DNA from 4 places in the Kitasatospora sp. NPDC058170 genome. Region 4 is predicted to be linked to each of the others. Evidence: riboswitches for the same ligand, from Rfam matches in the RefSeq annotation. Region 4 holds a riboswitch; each other region holds the start of a gene.

Region 1 (3,591 bases), on a different contig from region 4:
GCGGGGTGGGGGCGGCGGCGAGCTCCAGCCGCCGGTCCACGGTGATCGGGTGGTGGATCGTGGTGACCAGCGGGAACCCGTGCCGGGCCAGGCCGAGCAGCCCGTAGCCCAGGGTCTGGTTGTCGTGCACCACGTCGTAGCGGCCCTTGTGCAGGGCGAGGTACTGGCGGGCGCGCAGCGAGAAGGTCAGCGGCTCGGGGAAGCCGCCGGTGCGCATGGTGGCGTACTCCAGCACGTCCACCAGGCCCCGGTACTCGCCCACGGCCGGGGTGCGGAACGGGTCGTCGCTCCGGTAGAGGTCCAGGCTCGGCAGCTCGACCAGGCGGACCGAGCCCGGCCCGTCGACCTCGTCGAGCACGGGGTACGGCTGGGCACCGATCACGTCCACGTGGTGGCCGAGGCGGGCCAGCTCCCGGGAGAGGTGCCGTACGTACACGCCCTGGCCGCCGCAGAACGGGTCCCCGCGGTACGACAGCAGGGCAATCCGCAGCGGCTGCGCGGTCATCCTCGGCCCCCATCTCGGCTGCATCTGTGGTTGTTGTCCATGACTGTGATCCATGACTGTGGTCCACGGCTGCGATCTTCGGCTGTCATCGTCGCCGCCGGTCGCTAAAGTAGATCAGGTTTCAGTGTGGTGTGGAGCTCGTCATCGACCATGTGAACAATGAGAGACCTCGAAGATACCGGCCCGTAGCTTGCCGTCAGGAGCCAGGGCTGGTGATTCACGCCACGCCACGGCCTGGTGATTCCCGCCACGCCGGACACCTGCGGAACACGCCGGTCCCGCCGGTCCTCCGCACGCCCGGCCCGCCCTGCCCGTCCTGTTGGAGCACACCGCCACCCGCGCCCCGGGAGCACCCTTGCCGTCGCCCGTGACCCCCGCGAACCCCATGCCCGCCACGCCCCCCGTGCCCCCTGCGGACCCCGCGCCCCCCGCGGACCCCTCGGACCCGGCGCGCCCGTCGGACCCCGTGCGCCCGTCGGACCAGGCGCGCCCGTCGGACCAGGCGCGCCCCGCCGATCCGCCGCTGACCGCCCGGCAGACCGAGCGCCGGCGCCGGATCCTGCGGGCCGCGACCGTGCTGGCCGCCCGGGGCGGGTACGAGGCGGTGCAGATGCGGGAGGTCGCGGAGGGCGCGCAGGTGGCGCTCGGCACCCTCTACCGGTACTTCCCCTCCAAGGTGCACCTGCTGGTGGCCGTGATGCTGGAGCAGTTGCAGGCCCTCCAGGAACAGGTACGGCGGCACCCGCCGACCGGGCCGGACCCGGCGCCGCGGGTCGCCGAGACGCTCACCCGGGCGTTCCACGCGCTCCAGCGCGAGCCGCTGCTGGCCGAGGCGATGGTGCGGGCGCTCTCCTTCGCGGACCGCTCGGTCAGCGCCGAGGTCGACCGGGTGAGCACCACCACCGCCCAGCTGATCCTGGACGCGATCGGCCAGTTCGGGCCGCCCTCCGAGAGCCAGCGGGCCGCCGTCCGGGTGATCGAGCACACCTGGCACTCGGCGCTGGTGGCCTGGCTGTCGGGCCGCGCCTCGATCGCCGAGGTGCGCGCCGACCTGTACACCGCGGCCCGGCTGCTCACCCTTCCCTGACTGGAACCTGTTCCTGTGCGGCGCGGTCGGGTGCGGCGGGTACGGCGGCTAAAGTCGACGGGCACGACAAATCCATCCGTTTCTCCTCCGGGGAAAGCCGGTGCGATTCCGGCACTGACCCCGCAACCGTGAGCCCGGTGCGCTGCTGCCGGGCGAGTCGGAGTGCCCGGAGAGAGGCGAGCGGCCACCCCGGGCGCACCGGCGCCCGGCACCGTCGAGGTCTACGGAACGGCCCACCCGGGCCACCACACCGCTCACCGAAAGGCGCACCTCCACCATGCTCACCGCCGCCCGTCTGGGCGCCGCCGCGCTGTCCGCCGCCCTGCTGGCCGGCGCGGCCGCCTCGCCGGCCCTCGCCGACACCCCCGCGCCCACCGCGCCCGCGCCCGCCGCGCCCTCGCCCGCCGCCGTCCCCGACAGCCTGTACGGCAAGGGCGACCCGACCTACGACGGGGTGTGGCGGCAGTCGCTCGCCCTGACCGCGCTGGCGAGCGCCAAGGTGGTGCCGGCCGACTCCGCCGTCTCCTGGCTGACCGGGCAGCAGTGCGCCGACGGCGGGTGGCCGTCGTACCGGGCGGACGCCGCCGCGGCCTGCGACGCCGCGACCGAGGACAGCAACGCGACGGCCGTCGCGATCCAGGCGCTGGTCGCGCTCGGCGGGCACCAGGACTCCGTGGACAAGGGCGTCCAGTGGCTCAAGGCCAACCAGAACGCGGACGGCAGCTGGGCCTACAACCCCGGCAGCCCCGGCGACGCCAACTCCACCGGGCTGGCCGTGAACGCTCTGTTCGCCACCAGGACGGACCCGGCGGGCGTCGCCAAGGCCGGCCGGAACGCCTTCGACGGGCTGGCGCTGTTCCAGCTCGGCTGCACCGCGCCCGCCGACCAGCGCGGCGCCTTCGCCTTCCAGCCGGACCCGACTGGCGCGCTCGCCCCGAACGCGCTGGCCACCGGGCAGGCCGCGCTGGCGGCGGCGGGCGGGAAGCTGCCGGTGGCCAACGCCAACCGGACCGACGCCGCGCCCAAGGCCCTGCCGTGCGCGGACGGCTCCACCGAGAAGGCCGTACCGCGCGCGGACTCCGCGGAGGCGGCCGGCGCGTACCTCACGGCGCAGCTCGCGGCGGGCGGCCAGCACCTGTCGCTTTCCAACCCGGGCGCGGCGCCGACGCCCGACTACACGGCCACCGCCTGGGCGGCGCTCAGCCTGGTCCAGGGCGGGCACCCGCAGCAGGCGGGCGGCACGGTGGACTGGCTGGCCAAGGAGGGCGGCGCCTGGACGAAGGGCGGCACCGACGCCTCGGCCACCGCGACCCTGCTGCTGGTCGCCCAGGCGGCGCAGCGCAACCCGGCGGACTTCGGCGGCACCGACCTGGTGAAGCAGCTGACCGCCCTCGGGCCGGCCCCGAAGGCGGTCAGTGCCGCTCCGAGCGCCGCTCCGGCGAAGGCGGAGAAGAAGGACGGGGGCCTCTCCCAGTACTGGCTGCTCGGCGTCGGGCTGCTGATCGGCATCGGCGGCGGCCTGGTGCTGAGCCTCCAGCGCAAGCGCGGCGCGAAGCTGTGACCACGCCGTCCGGCTCCCGGGCGGCCGCGTCGACGCCGGGGGCTTCGGCGGGCGCTTCGGCGGGGGCGGTCCGTGCGGCGGCCCGGCCGGTGGCCCCGGTGCCCGTCCGTGCGCCCGCCGGTCTTCCCGCCCGGGTGCCCGGGCGCGTGCCCGGCCGCGCGACCGTTGCGGCCGTGCTCATCGGGCTGCTGGCCGGACTGTTCATGGTCGGCGCGGCGCCGGCGCAGGCCGCCGGGTACCGGTACTGGTCGTTCTGGAAGTGGTCCGGCGACACCTGGACGTACCAGCAGCAGGGCCCGTCGGTCCACGTCCCACCGGACGGCAGCACGGACGGCTGGCGCTTCGCCGTCAGCCCGGACGGCGGACAGGACGCCGCCCGGCCCGGGGCGACCGGGGACTTCGGCGCGATCTGCGCGGACACCCCCGGGCAGCCGGGGC
Region 2 (3,591 bases), on a different contig from region 4:
GCTCGGTGCGGCCGACGAGGATCGACTCCAGCAGCTCGCCGAGCGCCTGGTCGGCGATCTCGGCCGCGATCCGCAGGTCGGCGATCTCGTGTTCGTCCTTGACCACCCGCAGCCGTTCGACGACCTGCGCGAGGTCCGCCAGCCGGACGCCCTCGGCCAGTCCGGCCACCGCGCGGTGCCGGCTGACGGTCAGGTCGTGCTCCTCCACGGCGAGGTCCGCCACCCGCAGCCGGACGGCCGCGGCGGCCGCGGCCAGCACGGTGTCCGCCCCGGCGGCCACCGGCAGCTGGGTGATGTCCTCACCGATCGCGCGGTCCCCGGTGTCGTCCGGCGGCAGGTCGTCCGGCAGTGCCAGCACCACCCGCTCCCGGGTGAGCAGCACGCTCGCCCCGCACGGCGGGCAGCCGGTCAGGTACCGGACGTTCGCCGGCCGGGTGATCAGCGCCGCATCGGCCCCGGACGCACTGCAGTGCTCCCTCAGCCGCTCCCGCCGGCCCGCGTACGCATCAGCCATGCGTCGAGCCTACGGAGCCCCACCCCGATCCGCCCGCCGAGCAGACCCGACCGGGCAGCCGCCGCCCCCGGCCCCGGGCCCCGCCCGGGTTCGCGGTCCGGGCGGGCGGCGGCGCCGACGGCCTCAGCCCTCCGCCGGAGCCGAAGCCTGGGTCGAAGCCGGGGTCGAAGCCTGGGCCAGGACCGCGCCCTCCCCCGCCGCCGGGGTCCAGCGCTGTTCGACCCTGGCCAGCCGCCAGTAGGCGATCGCCGCGCCCCAGACCACCACGAAGAGGCCGACGAGCACGTAGCCGACGTTGTCCAGCGACAGCTCGGCGATCCACCCGCTGACCGGGTCGGTCAGGTCCAGCTTCTCGTGCAGCACCCCCACCAGTTCGATGGTGCCGATGACGAAGGCCACCGCGATCGACAGCCCGGTGATGGTCAGGTTGTAGAACACCTTGCGCACCGGGTTGGAGAACGCCCACTGGTAGGCGAAGTTCATGAACGTCCCGTCCAGCGTGTCGAACAGGCTCATCCCCGCCGCGAACAGCAGCGGCAGGCAGACGATGGCGTACCAGGGCAGGCCCGCCGCCGCGCCGGAGCCGGCCATCACCATCAGCGTCACCTCGGTCGCGGTGTCGAAGCCGAGGCCGAGCACCATGCCCACCGGGAACATCTGGCCGGGCCGGGTGATCGAACGGGTGGCCCGGTTCAGCAGCCGGGCCAGGAAGCCGCGCGCGTTGAGGTGCTCCTCCAGCTCCGCCTCGTCGAACCGCCCGGCCCGCATCGACCGGAACACCTTCAGGATGCCCAGCAGGGCGACCAGGTTGAGCGCGCCGATCAGGTAGAGGAAGGCCCCGGAGGCGGTGGTGCCGACCACGCCGAGCCACTTGTGGGTGGCGGACTCGTCGTCCATCAGCGTGTTGGCCAGCTGGGCGCCGCCCGCCACCAGGGCGGCCATCAGGACCACCATCGAGGAGTGCCCGAGGGCGAACCAGAAACCCACCGAGACCGGCCGCTTGCCGTCCGCCATCAGCTTGCGGGTGGTGTTGTCGATCACCGCGATGTGGTCCGCGTCGAAGGCGTGCCGCATGCCGAGCGTGTAGGCGGTGACGCCCAGGCCCACCCCGAAGACCTGGGTACCGACCTCGTACTCCTGCGGGGCGACCAGGAAGACGAGCGTCCCGAAGGCCACCACGTGCATGGCCAGGATCACCCCCATGAGCCCTGCCGTGCGGATCGTGTCCTCCCGCCTCCAGCGGAAGGACGGCAGCACCGCGGGTGTCGCCGGCACAGCGGCGGTTTCGGGCAGGGTCATCGTGGGATCACGCTCCAGCACCTCGTGGAATGACGTTCGTGAGATGCCGTGGCCGGTCTCCTGGCTTACGGGGCGTCCGTACCCGCCTTCCCAGGCGCGCGAGGCACCCAGTGGCGTCGTGGCTACGGACGACTCCCCCCGATCACAGTGGCGAGGGCCGCTCCGGACTGGGGACCCCTGAAGGTCCGTCACCGGTCTTCCCGAACACCACGGCGGGCAACACCGTAGGGGCCGGAACAGCACCCTTGCAAGGCTGCGCACCTGCGCAGGTGTCCAGGATCACAGCCCGCCGGCCGCGCGGGGCGGCTGCAAGAATGGGCCCATGCATCTCGTACCGGCCGACCGCGCGGGCCAGCGCACCATCGACGGGCACCGGGTCTGCGAGGCCATCGCCGCGATCGGCGACACCGCGCACGTCCGCTCCTGGGCCGAGCGGTTCTCGCTGCTCGCCGACCCCGGGCGGCTCGCGCTGCTGCTCGCCCTGCACCGGGCCGGGCCGCTCGCCGTCAGCGACCTGGCCGTGGCCACCGGTATGCGCGATCCGGCCGTCTCCCAGGCGCTGCGGCTGCTGCGCACGGCCGGCGCCGTCACCGGCGACAAGGACGGACGCGTGGTGCGCTACCGGCTCGTGGACGACACCATGCGCCCCCTGCTCGACGAGTGCGCCGCCGCCGAGCACCACGAGCCCGCCACCGGGCGCCCCGGACCGGCCGCCGCCACGGGCTGACCGCCCCCGGGCCCGGTCTGGCGCACCCGCGGGGCGCGGCCTCAGCCCTCCCGGACCAGGCGTTCGAAGCGGTGCAGCGAACGGTCGGCGAGCGGCTCGGTGACGGGCCGCAGGGCGCGGCCGAGCGGGCCCGCGCCGGGCAGCCGGAAGGCGCCGAGGAAGGCGAAGCGGGTGCCGTCCGACTCGGGCCTGGCGGCCAGGCCGCCCAGCAGGAAACGGCTGCGCATCAGGCACCAGCCCGGCGTCAGCTCGACGTCGAAGCGGGCGCGCAGGCGGGAGTGGCCGACCACCAGGGCCTGTCGGCGGCCCTCCGCCGGGCCCTCCCCGAGGCGGACCGAGCGGATGTCGGGCAGCCAGCGCGGCAGCCGGCCCTCCAGGTCCGCGGCCACCGCCCAGACCTGGTCGAACGGGGCGTCGATCACCGCCTCGTGGACGGCGCCGCCCGGGGTGGCGGCGGCGATGACGTGCAGGCGGCGGACCGGGTCGAAGCCGGCCACCGGCCAGGGAATGCGCTCGGTCACTGCTGCCACGCCCTTCGGAAGCTGAGTCGGGCCCGGGACAGCCGGGACTTCACGGTGCCGGTCGCCACGCCCAGCAGCTCGGCGGTGGCCCGCTCGTCCAGGCCCTCGATGTCACGCAGCACCAGGACGGCGCGGTGCTCGGGGGTGAGCCGGGCGAGGACGTCCTCGATGTCGGTGGCGAGCTGCGGATCGCCGGGGCGGGGCAGCTCGGAGAGGTCGGCGGGGACGCAGCGGGCGACCCGCCGCACGTGCCGGACGGCCTCGCGGACGGCGATCGAGCGGACCCAGCCGAACAGCGCCGCCGGGTCCTTGAGCTGGCGCAGCCGGCGGAACACCGCGATCAGCGCCTCCTGGGTCGCGTCCGGCCCGTCGTCCAGCGCGATCGGGCCGCAGAGCCGGCGCACGTACGGCGTGACCAGCTCCAGCAGCTCGCTGACGGCCAGCTGGTCGCCGCGCTGGGCGGCACGGACCAGCACGGCGGTTTCCGTCGGGGTGTCGGGACCATCCACGTCCGATCAGAGGCGCCGCGG
Region 3 (3,591 bases), on a different contig from region 4:
GGACGGCCGCCCCGGTCCCGACGACGGCGGCCGCCACGACGGCTGCGGTTCCCCAACGCATACTCGCTCCCCGCTCTGTTGGTCGCGGACTGGACCGGTCGCCTCCCGGCGTCGCACGCCCGGCGGGAGTCGGTCGGATCAGCCCCAGTCCACTCGCGGGGGAGGGCGACGGCCACCGGACAGGGCCGTCCGGGTCACCCGGGGTCGGACCGGTCCCGGCCTCGGACCCGGACACCTTTGACCCGGATAGACCTCGGACCGGGAGACCTCGGACCGGGAGGCCTCAGACCGGGATGCCGGTCCGCCGCCGCCCGAGCAGCTCCCAGAACCGCTCGTCGACCGGGCGGTCCCGCGGCTGCGCCGGGCGGGCCGCCGGGGCCGGGGAGCCCCAGCTGCCGGCGCCCCAGTGCGAGGCGACCTGGTACTCGCCCTGCAGCACCGTCAGCACCGCGGCGAGGTCGTCCTCCGGCACCGGCACGATCCGGCCGATCGCCCGGGTGTGCGCCTGCCAGCGGCCGTCCACGCACTGTCGCAGCCGCCGGTCCAGCTCCTCCCGGCGGTCCGTCACCGCGACCAGCTCGCGCAGCGTCAGGCCGAGCACCTGTGCCAGCGCGTACGTCTGCTCCTCGTCGCCGTCCCAGCGGCCGGTGGCCTCGGCGTCCTGGTAGTGCCGCAGCGGGACGCCGATCCGCCGGGCGGCGGCCTCCTGGTCGAGCTCCCGGGCGACCCGGAAGTCCCGCAGCCGGGCCGGGCGGGTGCCCATCAGCTGGGCGGGCGGGCACCAGAGCGCCCTGGCCAGCGCGATGAACTCCTGCTCGGTGGGGCGCAGCTCGCCGCTCTCCCAGCCGAGCACGTGGGTGGGCAGCAGCCGGACGCCGTGCGCCGCCATGCCCTCGGCGACCTGGGCCGGGGTCAGCCCGAGCCCGGCGCGGTGCGCGCGGGCGGCCGTGGGCGAGAAGGGCACCGGGGGCACGGCCGGGGGCCGTCTGCGTCGCATGGGACCAGACGGTAGGCCTTGGTGCATCGGTGCCCCAGCCGCCGAACACACGAAGCGCGACTGGAGGCGTCTCCAGGGCGCTGGACGATCACACAGGCTGTCATGCCCCTGCGGGGGGCGTGACTCGGAGGTAGCGACGGGGGCGGGAAACCTCCGGGGCGTGTGACCAAACCCTCCGTGACCTTGGTTGACTCCCGGTTCGGCCGCGTGATGGGATCCTTCAGCCAATACGGAGGCATGCAGAGGAAGCCGGTGCGAGTCCGGCGCGGTCCCGCCACTGTCACCGGGGAGCACGTTCGGAGAGTCACCTCCGCACCCGTCAGCGGGGCAGGGGGAGCCGCCGGCAGGCCGTCAGAAGCCGCTGGGAGGCCCGGGGGTGCGTTCGGACCCGGAAGCCAGGAGACTCTCGCCGCCGGTACGTCGATCCAGGGCGCGGACCCTGAGTGAGGACACGCACGCGATGCAGGCTGCCCCGACCGACCGAGCCCCCGGCTGCCCGCCGCCGTGCGCCCGCTGACCCGCGCCGCCGCCTTCGCGCTGGGCGCCGTGGCCGGCCATCTCGCCGACGCCCGCTTCGCCGATCCCCGGCGCGGCCACCCGGTGGCCGCCTTCGGCACCGCGGCGGGCCGGCTGGAGCGGCCGCTCTGGCGCGACCACCGCGGCGCCGGCGCCGCCTACACCGCGCTCTGCGTGGGCGCCGTCGCGGCCGGCGCGGTGGCCGCCGACCGGACGCTCGGCCGCCGGCCGCTCGGCCGGGCCGCGCTCACCGCCGCCGCGACCTGGACGGTCCTCGGCGGCACCTCGCTGACCCGGGAGGCCCGCACCATCGGCCGCTCGCTGTCCGCGGGCGACCTCGCGGCGGCCCGCAGGCGGCTGCCGCACCTGTGCGGACGCGACCCGAGCGCGCTGGACGAGCAGCAGATCGCCCGCGCGGTGGTCGAGTCGGTCGCCGAGAACACCGCCGACGCCGTGGTGAACGCCCTGGTCTGGGGCGCGCTCGCGGGCACGCCCGGGCTGCTGGCGTTCCGCGCCGTCAACACCCTGGACGCGATGGTCGGTCACCGCTCGCCGCGCTACGCCCGGTTCGGCTGGGCCTCGGCCCGGCTGGACGACGTGGCGGGCTGGCCGGGCGCCCGGCTGACCGCGCTGCTGACCGTCGCCGCCTCGCCGGAGCCCCGGACCGCCTGGCGGGTCTGGCGCCGGGACGGCTCCGCGCACCCCAGCCCCAACGCGGGCCAGGCCGAGTCGGCCTTCGCGGGGGCGGTCGGCGTGCGGCTGGGCGGCACCCTGGCCTACGGCTCCCGGGTCGAGCACCGGCCCGTCCTGGGCGGCGAGCTGCGGCCGGTGACGGTGGACGACATCGAGCGGGCCTGCCGGCTCTCCCGCCGGGTGGGGCTGCTGGCCCTGGGGACGGCCGTCGCCGGGCACGCCCTCGGGCAGGCCCTCCGGGCGGGGCTGACGGCGGGACGCCCGCCGGCCCGGACGACGACACCCGCGGCAGGACTTCTGCCGGGGCTCACGGCACGGAAGCGGAGGGGGAGCGCATGAGCAACGCGCTGCTGGTCGCCGGGACGACCTCGGACGCGGGCAAGAGCGTGGTCACCGCGGGCATCTGCCGCTGGCTGGCCCGACAGGGCGTCGCGGTGGCGCCGTTCAAGGCCCAGAACATGTCGCTGAACTCCTTCGTCACCGCCGACGGCGCCGAGATCGGCCGCGCGCAGGCGATGCAGGCGCAGGCGGCCCGGGTGGAGCCCGAGGCGGCGATGAACCCGGTGCTGCTCAAGCCGGGCGCGGACGGCCGCAGCCAGGTGGTGCTGCTGGGCCGGGCGGTCGCCGAGGTCGGCGCGCTGGACTACCGCGACCGCAAGCCCCTGCTGCTGGAGCGGGCCCTGGAGTGCCTGGCGGACCTGCGCAGCCGCTACGACGTGGTGGTCTGCGAGGGCGCCGGCTCGCCCGCCGAGATCAACCTGCGGGACCGGGACATCGCCAACATGGGCCTGGCCACCGCCGCCGGGCTGCCGGTGGTGGTGGTCGGCGACATCGACCGCGGCGGGGTGTTCGCCGCGATGTACGGGACGCTGGCGCTGCTGTCGGCCGAGGACCAGCGGCACGTGGCGGGCTGGTTCGTCAACAAGTTCCGGGGCGACGGGCGGCTGCTCGCCCCCGGCCTCGACATGCTGTACCGGCTCACCGGCCGACCGGTGCTCGGCACCCTGCCGATGCTGTCCGGGCTCTGGCTGGACGCCGAGGACTCGCTGGACCTGACCACCGTGGTGGACCGCACCGAGGGCCGCGGGCCGCTCGGCGCGGACGTGCTGCGGGTGGCCGTGCTGCGCTTCCCGCGGCTGTCCAACTTCACCGACATGGACGCGCTGGCCCAGGAGCCGGGCGTCCTGGTCCGCTGGGCCACCCGGCCCGAGGAGCTGGCCGACGCCGACCTGGTGATCCTGCCCGGCACCCGGGCCACCGTCGCCGACCTGGCCTGGCTGCGCGAGCGCGGCCTGGAGCCGGCCCTCGCGGCGCGGGCGGCGGCCGGGCTGCCGGTCCTCGGCGTCTGCGGCGGCTACCAGATGCTGGCCCGCACGATCGTGGAC
Region 4 (3,591 bases):
GCGAGCAGCAGCCGCACCGAGCCGACCTCGGCCAGCGCGACCGGATCGTGGTCCAGCTCGGGGCCGGGGGTGGGCAGCGGTGCCAGCGGGATCACCTGACCGCCCGGCAGCGCCTGCGGCACCTGGGCGGTGATCAGGACCCGCAGGCCGGGGCAGCGGTGGAACAGCCAGTCCAGCAGGGCCGGGTCCACCCCGTCGTCGGCGCCGTCCAGCACCAGCAGGGTGGGCCGGTCGCCGATCGTGCGGGCCAGCTCCTCGTGCCGCGCCCGGTCGGTGTCCGGACCTCTGCGGCAGTCCACCCAGTGCACCGACCAGCGGGCCGCGAGGTGCAGCCGCCGGGCCACCTCCAGGACCAGCCGGGTCTTGCCGACCCCGCCGAGCCCCACCACCGAGACCAGCCGGTCCCCGTGCACGGCGAGGGCGTCGGCCAGCACCTCGACCTCCACCTCCCGCCCGACGATCGCCCCCCGGGCCACCGGCGGCGCGGTCGGCTCGCCGTCCGGCTCCTCGCCCAGCACCCGCCGGCGCGCCGCCGCCTCGAACACCGACCGGCTGCGCCCCTCCAGCCGCAGCGCGTCCGCCAGCAGCCGGACCGTCTCCTGCCGCGGGCGCTGCACCCGCCCGCTCTCCATGTCGCGGATCGCCCGGACACTGAGGGTCGCGTGATCGGCCAGGCACTGCTGGGTCAGACCGACCCGTTCGCGCCGCACCCTGAGCAACTCCCCGAATCCCGCCGTCGACTGCTCCGACTGACCGCCGTCCATGCCTCGTCTGCCTTCCGTGCGTTGGACAACAACGGAGGTCCGGTCGATCCCGTCGGCCACCGCCCAGCTGCGCCGATGGCGCGGGAGCCCCGCCCGGCCGTGGTGTGCCGAACGGATCCCGGTGGCTGGGCGGTGGCCGACGTGCCGGTTTCTCCGGGACCTGATGCTCCATGCAGCGGTTCTACGTCCGATCAACGGCCGATCACCGAGCCGATCACCGAGTCGACGACCGAATCGGCCGCCGGGCCGGTTGCCGGGCCGGTTGCCGGGTCGCTCGCAGGTGCGGGGCGGGTGACACGGGATCGGCCGCGCGTGCCAGGCGGGTGGCGGGCGGATGGCGGGCCGGCCCCGGGCTGTGACGCGGCAGGGCCTTGACCCTGTCCCGGCGGCGCCGACATGATGAGCCGTCATTGTTCTGAACTCCGCCGACGGGGGAAGTCCGGTCCGAATCCGGCGCTGACCCGCAACGGTAGGCCGCCGACGGCTGTCGGCGGCGAGCCCGAGTACCCGCCGGCGGAGCTGTGTGTCCCCTCCTCCCGTCGTGGTCTGCGGGCCGGAGCTCCGACGGCTGCCCGGCCCCGCCCGGCCGGTATCCGGTGGACCCGTGCGCCCAGGCCCGGAAAGGCACCCCATGCCCGTCCGCCACCGGACCCTCGGCCTCCTGGCGATACCCGCGCTGGTCCTCGGCGCCGTCCTGCCCGCCTCCGCCGCCCACGCCGCCCCGGCCACCGGCGCCCACACGACCGGCGCCCACACCACGGGACCGGGTACCGCCACCCTGCGCCCGGACGCCGCCGCGGCCGGCTGGCTCGCCCGCCAGCTCGTCAACGGCGACCACTTCGAGAGCGTCTTCGACGGCACCGCCTACCCGGACCAGGGCCTCACCATCGACGCCGTGCTCGCCTTCGCCGCCGCGGGCGGCTCCGACCAGGCCGCGGCCCGGGCCACCGCCTGGCTGGCCAGGCCCGAGATCCTGGCCGGATACCTCGGCGACGGCACCACCGAGGCCTACGCGGGCGCGACCGCCAAGCTGCTGCTGGCCGCCGAGGTCCGCGGCGAGAACCCGAACGCCTTCGGCGGCGTCGACCTCCCGGCCCGGCTCCGCTCCCTGCTGAGCGCGAGCGGCCGGTTCTCCGACCGCTCGCAGTGGGGCGACTACAGCAACGCCTTCGGCCAGTCGCTCGCGCTGATCTCTTTGCAGCGCACACCCGAGGGCGCCCCGGCGGCCGCCGTCGACTTCCTCGCCGGCACCCAGTGCGCCGACGGCGGCTTCCCCGTCGCCTTCGGCCAGGCCACCTGCACCGCCGACCCGGACGCCACCGCACTGGCCGCGCAGGCCCTGGCGGCCACCGGCCGCACGGCCAAGGCGCAGGCCGGCCTCGGCTGGCTGACCGCCCACCAGAACGCCGACGGCGGCTTCGCGGCCGCCGGCGCCGCCGCCTCGAACGCCAACAGCACCGGCCTGGCCACCGAGGCGCTGCTGTCCGCCGGGCACCTCGTCCCGGGCCTCAAGGGCTGGGGCCGACTGGTCAAGTTCCAGCAGGGCTGCTCGGCCGCCCCCGCGCTGCGCGGCGCCGTCGCCTACGACGCCACCGGCTTCAACGCCGCCACCGGCGTCCGGGCCACCGCCCAGGCCGTCCTGGGCCTCTCCGGCAAGGGCCTCGCCGCGCTCACCGCGCACGGCGCCCGCCCGGCCGACCCCGTCCTGGCCTGCCCGGCCCGCTGACCCGACAGGAGCACACCGGATGAGCACCATGCGCACGCGCCGCACCTTCGGCTCGCTCGCCGCCACGGCCGTCCTCACCGCCGGCCTGCTCGGCGCCTCCGGGGTCCAGGCCCCGCAGGCGAGCGCCGCCGCCTGCAGCGGGACCACCGGGGTCACCGTCGTGGTCGACTTCACCGCCCTGGGCGGCGGCACCGAGACCGGCTGCGCCGTCGGCGACCCGGCCAGCGGCCTGGCCGCCCTGACCGGCGCCGGGTTCCCGTACGCGTTCCACCCGCGCTTCCCGGGCTTCGTCTGCAAGATCAAGGCGCTGCCCACCACCTGCACCAACCCGACCGGCACCGCGTACTGGTCGTACTGGCACGCGCAGCACGGCGGCGCCTGGTCGTACAGCAGCCTGGGGGCGGGCAGCTACAACCCGGCGCCCGGCGAGGTCGAGGGCTGGTCCTTCGGCGCCGGCGCCCAGCCGGGCATCACCGCGCCCTGACGCCCCGCCTCGGCCCCTTCCCGCAGGAGGGGCCGAGGCACCCGGGCCCGCCCGGATCCGGTCACCGGGCCCCTCGTCAACGGCCCCTCGTCAACGGTCCCTCGTCAACGGTCCCTCGTCAACGGCCTCTCGTCGACGGGCCTTTCGCCAACGGGCCTTTCGTCAGCGGCCGCCGCAGAACGCCGCCTCCAGGAACCCCTGCATCGCCGCGAGCTGGGCCATCTGCTCCGGCCCGTCGCCGCGGCCGGTGTAGGAGAGCGCGACCTGGCGGTCGGCCGTGCCCCAGAGCTGGGTGTCGAAGCCGAAGATGCCCCCGTTGTGCCCGAGCACCGGCCCGCAGGAGAGCTGGAACCGCGCCAGGCCCAGGCCGTAGTCGAGCTGGTGCGCGCCCGGCTCGGTCGGCACCATCGAGGTCAGCTCCCGCATCAGCCACGGCGGCAGCAACCGCCCCGTCACCAGGGCCCGTTCGAATCGGAGCAGGTCGTCCGTGGTGGAGATCAGCTCCCCGGCGGCGCCGGCCCAGGAGGGGTTGTGCTCGGTGACGTCGACATCCGTCGTGCGGACCGCCCCCGCCTCCTCGACGATCGTCCAGTACCCGTGGGCGTGCGGGCCGGGGA

Evidence for each region. Region 4 has a riboswitch for cobalamin ahead of ACFVVX_RS29505 (peptidase). Riboswitches for the same ligand answer to the same signal wherever they lie in the genome.
Region 1: linked by a shared signal. The riboswitch ahead of ACFVVX_RS01520 (prenyltransferase/squalene oxidase repeat-containing protein) and the one ahead of ACFVVX_RS29505 (peptidase) in region 4 are both predicted to bind cobalamin.
Region 2: linked by a shared signal. The riboswitch ahead of ACFVVX_RS30690 (HoxN/HupN/NixA family nickel/cobalt transporter) and the one ahead of ACFVVX_RS29505 (peptidase) in region 4 are both predicted to bind cobalamin.
Region 3: linked by a shared signal. The riboswitch ahead of ACFVVX_RS04935 (cobalamin biosynthesis protein) and the one ahead of ACFVVX_RS29505 (peptidase) in region 4 are both predicted to bind cobalamin.

What each region holds. Positions count from the first base shown of each region.
Region 1 covers NZ_JBHVUV010000001.1:322,862-326,452, reverse strand. The annotation lists gene ACFVVX_RS01530 (glycosyltransferase family 4 protein) at 1-505, opposite strand, end outside; gene ACFVVX_RS01525 (TetR family transcriptional regulator) at 972-1,592, shown strand; cobalamin riboswitch at 1,658-1,781, shown strand; gene ACFVVX_RS01520 (prenyltransferase/squalene oxidase repeat-containing protein) at 1,870-3,153, shown strand; gene ACFVVX_RS01515 (SCO2322 family protein) at 3,327-3,591, shown strand, end outside.
Region 2 covers NZ_JBHVUV010000033.1:1,731-5,321, forward strand. The annotation lists gene ACFVVX_RS30685 (M24 family metallopeptidase) at 1-514, opposite strand, end outside; gene ACFVVX_RS30690 (HoxN/HupN/NixA family nickel/cobalt transporter) at 638-1,813, opposite strand; cobalamin riboswitch at 1,846-2,040, opposite strand; gene ACFVVX_RS30695 (ArsR/SmtB family transcription factor) at 2,136-2,540, shown strand; gene ACFVVX_RS30700 (SRPBCC family protein) at 2,582-3,061, opposite strand; gene ACFVVX_RS30705 (RNA polymerase sigma factor) at 3,058-3,537, opposite strand.
Region 3 covers NZ_JBHVUV010000003.1:85,557-89,147, forward strand. The annotation lists gene ACFVVX_RS04925 (alpha/beta hydrolase family protein) at 1-61, opposite strand, end outside; gene ACFVVX_RS04930 (helix-turn-helix domain-containing protein) at 284-997, opposite strand; cobalamin riboswitch at 1,239-1,403, shown strand; gene ACFVVX_RS04935 (cobalamin biosynthesis protein) at 1,511-2,545, shown strand; gene ACFVVX_RS04940 (cobyric acid synthase) at 2,542-3,591, shown strand, end outside.
Region 4 covers NZ_JBHVUV010000030.1:26,636-30,226, forward strand. The annotation lists gene ACFVVX_RS29500 (helix-turn-helix domain-containing protein) at 1-764, opposite strand, end outside; cobalamin riboswitch at 1,156-1,294, shown strand; gene ACFVVX_RS29505 (peptidase) at 1,396-2,490, shown strand; gene ACFVVX_RS29510 (flagellar hook-length control protein FliK) at 2,510-2,974, shown strand; gene ACFVVX_RS29515 (serine hydrolase domain-containing protein) at 3,137-3,591, opposite strand, start outside.